One region of the Foliimonas ilicis genome, then DNA from elsewhere that is predicted to be linked to it. Evidence: riboswitches for the same ligand, from Rfam matches in the RefSeq annotation. Region 1 holds a riboswitch; the other holds the start of a gene.
The links. A riboswitch is a leader RNA that binds a small molecule or an ion and turns the genes downstream of it on or off. The one in region 1 is predicted to bind thiamine pyrophosphate.
Positions count from the first base shown of each region.

Region 2: another riboswitch for thiamine pyrophosphate. It lies ahead of thiB (thiamine ABC transporter substrate binding subunit); the one in region 1 lies ahead of ABFT80_RS09165 (ABC transporter permease).

Region 1 is NZ_JBDUUH010000003.1:219,993-223,398, forward strand. Features, by position in the region: gene ABFT80_RS09155 (TRAP transporter large permease) at 1-333, shown strand, start outside; gene ABFT80_RS09160 (TRAP transporter substrate-binding protein) at 360-1,361, shown strand; TPP riboswitch at 1,434-1,536, shown strand; gene ABFT80_RS09165 (ABC transporter permease) at 1,666-2,409, shown strand; gene ABFT80_RS09170 (ABC transporter substrate-binding protein) at 2,440-3,393, shown strand; gene ABFT80_RS09175 (hydroxyethylthiazole kinase) at 3,390-3,406, shown strand, end outside.
Region 2 is NZ_JBDUUH010000001.1:631,491-634,896, forward strand. Features, by position in the region: gene ABFT80_RS03070 (hypothetical protein) at 1-63, opposite strand, end outside; gene thiB (thiamine ABC transporter substrate binding subunit) at 144-1,139, opposite strand; TPP riboswitch at 1,189-1,304, opposite strand; gene ABFT80_RS03080 (thiamine diphosphokinase) at 1,398-2,042, shown strand; gene ABFT80_RS03085 (ABC-F family ATP-binding cassette domain-containing protein) at 2,045-3,406, shown strand, end outside.

The DNA of each region.
Region 1 (3,406 bases):
CTCGGCAGCGGGCCGGTTGGCGTCCTGCTCCTGTCGAATCTCATCCTGCTGGTGGCCGGTCTTTTTCTTGACATAGGCGCAGCGATTTTGCTGCTCAGCCCGATCCTGATGCCGGTGGCTGTAGCCGCCGGAATAGACCCGATCCATTTTGGCGTGATCATCGTCGTCAATCTGATGATCGGTGGGCTGACGCCGCCCGTCGGCATGCTGGTCTATGTCGTGAGCGGTGTGACGCGCGTGCCTGTAACGGCCTTGTTCCGCGCAATATTGCCTTACCTCTTCGCGCTGCTGGTGGCTCTTGCCATCCTCTGCGCCGGTGCACTCGTCCTTTGATTTCCTCCCAAGAAAGAGCCCTGGAAATGCATAGATTGAATAGACGTGCTTTCATCAAATCCACCGCCGCAGTTGGAGCGGCTGGCCTCTTCACACCGGCTTTGATCGGTCGCGCCCAGGCGCAGGCACAGACGCTGACCGTTGCCTCGCTGTTTGGCGACGATAAGCCGGAAACCAAGATCTGGTTCAAAATCCGCGATCTCGTGGAAGAGAAACTGCCCGGCCAGTTCAATTTCAACATCGTGAAGAACGGCGCTCTCGGCGGTGAAAAAGAAGTCGCCGAAGGCGTACAGCTCGGTTCGATCCAGGCCAGCCAGTCAACGGTTTCATGGCTGTCCGGCTGGGTACCGGAGCTGCAAATTCTCGACCTGCCATTCCTGTTTCGCGATGCCGATCACGTCAAGAGCGTCGTCGATGGACCGCTTGGCGACGAGTTGAAAGCCAAGCTCGATGCGCAGAATTTCCATGTCGGTGGCTTCATCAATTATGGTGCTCGCCACCTTCTGACGAAGGAAGAGGTCACACGCCCTGAACAGCTCAAGGGCAAGCGCATCCGCGTCATCCAGAGCCCGTTGCACACGCAATTGTGGAGCGCGTTCGGCACGACGCCTGTCGGCATTTCGATCACCGAAACCTACAATGCACTGGAAACGGGCGTCGCTGACGCGATGGATTTGACGAAATCGGCCTATGCCGGGTTCAAACTCTACGAAGTCGTGCCGTATTTGACGGAAACCAGCCACATCTGGGCATCCGGCGTCGTCTATTACTCGAACAGCTTCTGGAACGGATTGAGCGACGAGCAGAAAGTCGCGTTCGATGAAGCGTCCAGCGAAGGCGCGGACTATTTCACGAAGCTGATTTTCGAAGACGAAGACGCGTCGATCAAGATCGCTGCCGAACATGGCGGCCATGTCGTGCAGCCGGAAAATCGTGCCGATTGGGAAGCGCATGCACGCGGTGTCTGGGAATCCTTTGCCGGTACTGTCGGCGGCATCGACAAGATCGAGGCGATCCAGAGCGCCTGAGTTCGAAACCAGCGCGGCGTGTGGATTATGCCACGCGCCGCGTTGACACCCGCCCCGCATTGGGGCAAGCCTTACCTATCCGAGGGGTGCGCTGTACGGCGCTGAGATGGCAATGAGCCGGACCCTTGAACCTGATCCGGGTTATACCGGCGTAGGAACGGAAATAGGGCCACACCGGCAATCCTAAACCTGCTCTTCGCTTCGCCTGGGTCTCCAAGATGTTTATCGGGAGATCGCGCCATGCCATTCGAATTTTCCTACGCCCCGCCGGATTTTCAGCGAGCTTTTTCGGGCTGTTAGCGCCATGCGCCGTATTCTCTGGGCCGGGCAAACCATCGGCGTGCTGCTGATTGCTTGGCAGAGTATAATCCTGCTGCTCTCGCCGCCGCGCTACATGCTGCCGTCGCCGCTTGCGGTGTTGGCAGCATTCGAGCGCCAGCCGGGCTTTTTCCTGAGACATGGTCTGGTCACGCTGACAGAAATCCTGCTCGGCTTCGTGCTTGGTGTATTGTTCGGCGCGCTGACCGCGATTGCGATCGCGGCATTTCCACGGCTTGGCCGGCTGGTCTGGCCGATGCTTCTGGTCTTGCAGGCATTTCCCGTCTTCGTGATCGCTCCATTGCTGGTGCTGTGGTTCGGGTTCGGCATGGCCTCGAAGGTCATCATGGCGATGATCATCATCTTTTTCCCCGTTGCCTCTGCCTTCGGCGACGGGATGCGTCGCATCGACCGAGACATTCTGGATGCCGCTTCCGAAAGCGTTCCGACGCATTGGCATATGCTGCGACGAATTCGGATTCCGCTGGCGCTCCCAAGCCTGCTTTCGGGTCTGCGCGTGGCGGCGCCTTTGGCACCGCTGGGTGCGGTCATCGGCGAATGGGTCGGTGCTTCGGCGGGGCTCGGCTTCGTCATGGTTCAGGCCAATGCGCGCATGCAGACCGACACCGTCTTCGCCGCGATGACGTTGATCGCAATTCTAAGTCTCGCCCTGCGGCACCTCGTGGACGAGGCCGCACCATTCATCGCGCCATGGGCGCAAGAACGATGATCCTTTCTCTGACAAATCACGGATAAGAGCATGATAAAACGCACAATAATTGCAGCAAGTATCGCTTTTCTCGCCCTGTCTTCGCCGCTTGTCGCGGAGGAGCAGGCGAAGGAAAAGCTGACTGTTCTTCTCGAATGGTTTGTCAACCCTGACCATGCGCCGCTGGTTGTCGCAGACCGCTTGGGCCTGTTCGATGAGGCAGGGCTGGATGTCGAATTGATCCCGCCGTCCGACCCGTCGGCAGTGCCGCGCTTGGTTGCCGCCGGGCAAAGCGACATCGGCATTCACTATCAGCCGAACCTCTATCTCGATCACAAGGCAGGTGTGCCGATCGTTCGCTTTGCGACCCTTGTCGAAACGCCGTTGAGCAGCGTCATCGTGCGGGCGGACGGTCCGATCAAAAGCATCGCCGATCTCAAGGGCAAGACAGTCGGATACTCGGTCGCAGGCTTTGAAGATGCCATCCTCGGCAAGATGCTTGAAAGCGAGGGCGTCAAGCTCAGCGATGTCGAACTGATCAACGTGAATTTCGCGCTTTCGCCTTCGCTGCTTTCGGGGAAAGTCGACGCGATAATCGGCGGTTTCCGCAATTTCGAGCTGACCCAAATCAAACTGGAAGGTCATGAAGGGCTTGCCTTCTTCCCGGAGGAGCACGGTGTTCCGCCATATGATGAGCTGGTTTTTGTAACGCGACAGGAGCTTGCCGATGACAAACGCCTGCCACGCTTCCTTGAGGCAGTCGAAAAGGCGACGCTCTACCTGACCAATCACCCGGACGAGGCGTGGAAGATGTTCATCGACGCTTATCCCGATCTCGACGATGCGCTGAACAAGCAGGCATGGATCGACACGCTGCCGCGTTTTGCGAAACGCCCTGCAGCACTCGACAAGGGCCGTTATGAACGCTTCGGCGCATTCCTTGCCGAGCGCGGCCTGATCGAAAAAGCACCTGCCATTGAAGATATCGCGGTGGAAATCCGATGAGCACAGCACCTTT
Region 2 (3,406 bases), on a different contig from region 1:
GCCGCTGCCGCCGGATTTTTTCTTGAGAGGAAGCTGATTGGCGAAATCATAGATGAGGGCCAATCTCCCCACCCGTGGGGGAGATGTCCGGCAGGACAGAGGGGGGCAACGTAGGGCGGTCACTTCGAAACCATTCTCCGCTACTACCTACTCATAACCGCAAGCCACTCATCGACCCAAGCCTTGCGGTTCTGTTCAATCTCCTCCGGCGAAAAGCTCAGCGTCTTCGCGGGCTTTACGAGCTTGTCGAAGGCTGGGTTGAGCGGCTTGTCGAGCTTGCCCGCCGGATACATCCAGTTGGTTTCGGGAATCGCATCCTGAAAGCCCGGACCCGTCATGAACGAAAGGAATTTCGCCGAAAGCGGGTTCTTCGCGCCTGTCGTGGTGATGCCTGCGACCTCGACCTGAATGTAATGGCCTTCCTCAAAGGCCGCTGCCTGATAGCGTTCCGAATTGTCGGCGATCATGTGGTAGGCGGGCGAGGTCGTGTAGGAAAGAACCATCGGCGCTTCGCCCTTGGTGAACAGCCCGTAGGCTTCGCTCCAGCCCGGCGTTACCGTCAGAACGCGCTTTTGCAGCTTGGCCCAGGCGTCTGCAGCTCCATCGCCATAGACCGATTTCATCCAGAGCACGAGGCCGAGGCCGGGCGTCGAGGTGCGCGGGTCCTGAATGACGATCTTCTGTTCCGGATTGCTCTCGACCAGTTCCTTCAGGCTCTTCGGCGGGTCCTGCAGTTTTTCGGTGTCGTAGACGAATGCGAAATATCCATAGTCGAAGGGCACGAAAGTATCGTCGGTCCAGCCGCCGGGAACCTCGACATTGGTAAGGTCGATGCCGTGCGGCGTAAACAGGCCAGTGCTTTTCGCTTCCGCCGTCAAATTCGTGTCGAGGCCGAGCACGATGTCGGCCTTGGTGGATGCGCCTTCCAGCTTGACGCGGTTCAGCAGCGCGACACCATCGGCAACCGAGACGAATTCGACGTCGCATCCACATTCGGCCTCGAAAGCTTTTTCGACGGCGGGACCGGGGCCCCACTCGGCGGTAAAACTGTCATAGGTATAGACAGTGAGCTTTTCCTGCGCGGCAGCCGCTGTCGCGAAGGGCGCAATGGAAAGAGCTAGAACAGCGGTGAGTTTCATACGCATCGACATCTCCTTTTTCTCGAGTGGAAGGAGAATGAGGCGTCGCTTGAACGAAGCATCTAATCCCTCCGCCGGTGCAAACCGGATCAGGTTCAGCGGGTTGGCTTTCAAGCCTCTCAGCCGGGTTCGCGAAAAACGCGTCCGGCACCCCGTTAGATGCCTTTGACATAGGACGGCTTGATTGCCCGCGCAAGCGCTAGTTAAGAGCGCCTGCGGGCTTCCTATGCGTGTGCCGGGCATGATAGAGGCGGCTGCATGAGCCGATTTACAATCCTGCTTGGCGGCGATCTCGTGCCGACACCGCTGCTTGCCGCGCAGATCGAAAGAACGCGCGTCATCGCTGCCGATGGCGGTATGCGCCACGCAGCTATGCTTGGTCTGATGCCGGAGCTTTGGGTCGGCGATTTCGATTCCGTCCCCGAAGGGCTGCCGGAGCCATATTCGTCCATCCAGCGCGAAACCTTCCCGGCGGAAAAAGACGCAACCGATGGCGAGCTTGCGATCGGTGCAGCACTTTCGCGTGGTGCGAACTCTTTGGTCATTGCTGGTGCGTTCGGCGGTCCGCGTGCCGACCATGCATTTTTGCATATGGCGCTGGCGCTTCATCTGGCCGAAAACGGCACGAATGTCCTTCTCACCAGCGGCAAGCAGGAAGGCTATCCGCTGCCGACCGGCTCTTCGCAATTCGACTATGAAGACGGCACTTTGTTCAGCATTCTTGCCTTTTCCGACCTGGTCGGCCTTACGGTTTCGGGCGCGAAATGGCCGCTTCACAATGTCGATGTGCCATTCGGTTCGTCGCTCACCATATCCAATGAAAGCCGGGGCCGGCTGTGCATCACGCTTGAGCGTGGCCGCGCGCTGCTTCTGGCGCATCCGTTTCCCGATCCGAAAGATTAAGCATGGCTCCTCCTCCTCTTCTCAAGCTCGACGGGATCCGGCTGACCTTTGGCGGCACGCCGCTTCTGGACGGCGCCGATCTTTCCGTCACGGCGGGCGACCGTATCGCGCTTGTCGGCCGTAACGGTTCAGGCAAATCCACATTGCTGAAGATCGCGGCGGGGCTGGTCGATGCGCAGGATGGTGAGGTTTTCCGCCATCCTTCCGCGACCATTCGCTATCTGCCGCAAATGCCGGACATGGAAGGTTTTTCGAACACCCTCTCCTATGTCGAGGCCGGTCTTGGACCCGCGGACGATCCGCATCGCGCCGTCTATCTGCTCAACCATCTGGGTTTGAGCGGCGAGGAGCAGCCCAACGATCTTTCTGGCGGCGAAGCACGCCGTGCCGCCCTTGCGCGCGTTCTGGCTCCTCAGCCCGATATTCTGCTGCTCGACGAGCCGACCAACCATCTCGATCTGCAGGTCATCGAATGGCTGGAAGACGAGTTGAACCGTACGTCTTCGGCCATGATCGTGATTTCGCATGACAGGCGCTTTCTTGAACGCGTCAGCCGCGCGACGGTGTGGCTTGACCGCGGGCAGACGCGGCGTCTTGACCGTGGCTTTTCTCATTTTGAAGAATGGCGCGACACGATCCTGGAGGAAGAAGAGCGCGAACAGCACAAGCTCGGTCGCCAGATCGTTCGTGAGGAACATTGGTTGCGCTACGGCGTGACCGCGCGCCGCAAGCGCAATATGCGCCGGTTGGGCGAATTGCAGACGATGCGCCAGCGCTTTCGCGGGCATAAGGGCGCGGAAGGCGTCGCAACGATGGTTGCCAGCGATGCCGCCGAATCCGGCAAGCTGGTCATCGAGGCCAAGAACATCTCGAAAAGCTTTGGCGATCTGACGGTCGTGCAGGATTTCTCGTCGCGCATCCAGCGTGGCGACCGCATCGGCCTTGTCGGGCCGAATGGTGCTGGCAAGACGACATTGCTCAAAATGCTGACCGGCGAATTGCAGCCGGATACCGGCTCGGTCCGCCTTGGTACTAATCTCGAAATCGCGACGCTCGACCAGAAACGCGCCGCGGTCGATCCGCAGGAAACGCTCGGCCAGTTCCTGACCGACGGGCGCGGCGAGACGGTCGTCATCAATGGCGAGGAACGCCACGTCGTCTCCTACATGAAGGACTTCCTGTTCAAGCCGGAAATGGCCCGTACGCCGGTGCGGGAACTCTCCGGCGGGGAGCGTGCGCGGTTGATTCTGGCGCGTGTTCTGGCGCGTCCGGCAAATCTTCTGGTGCTGGACGAACCGACCAACGATCTCGACATGGAAACGCTGGAACTGCTTCAGGAACTCGTCGCAGGCTTTGCCGGCACG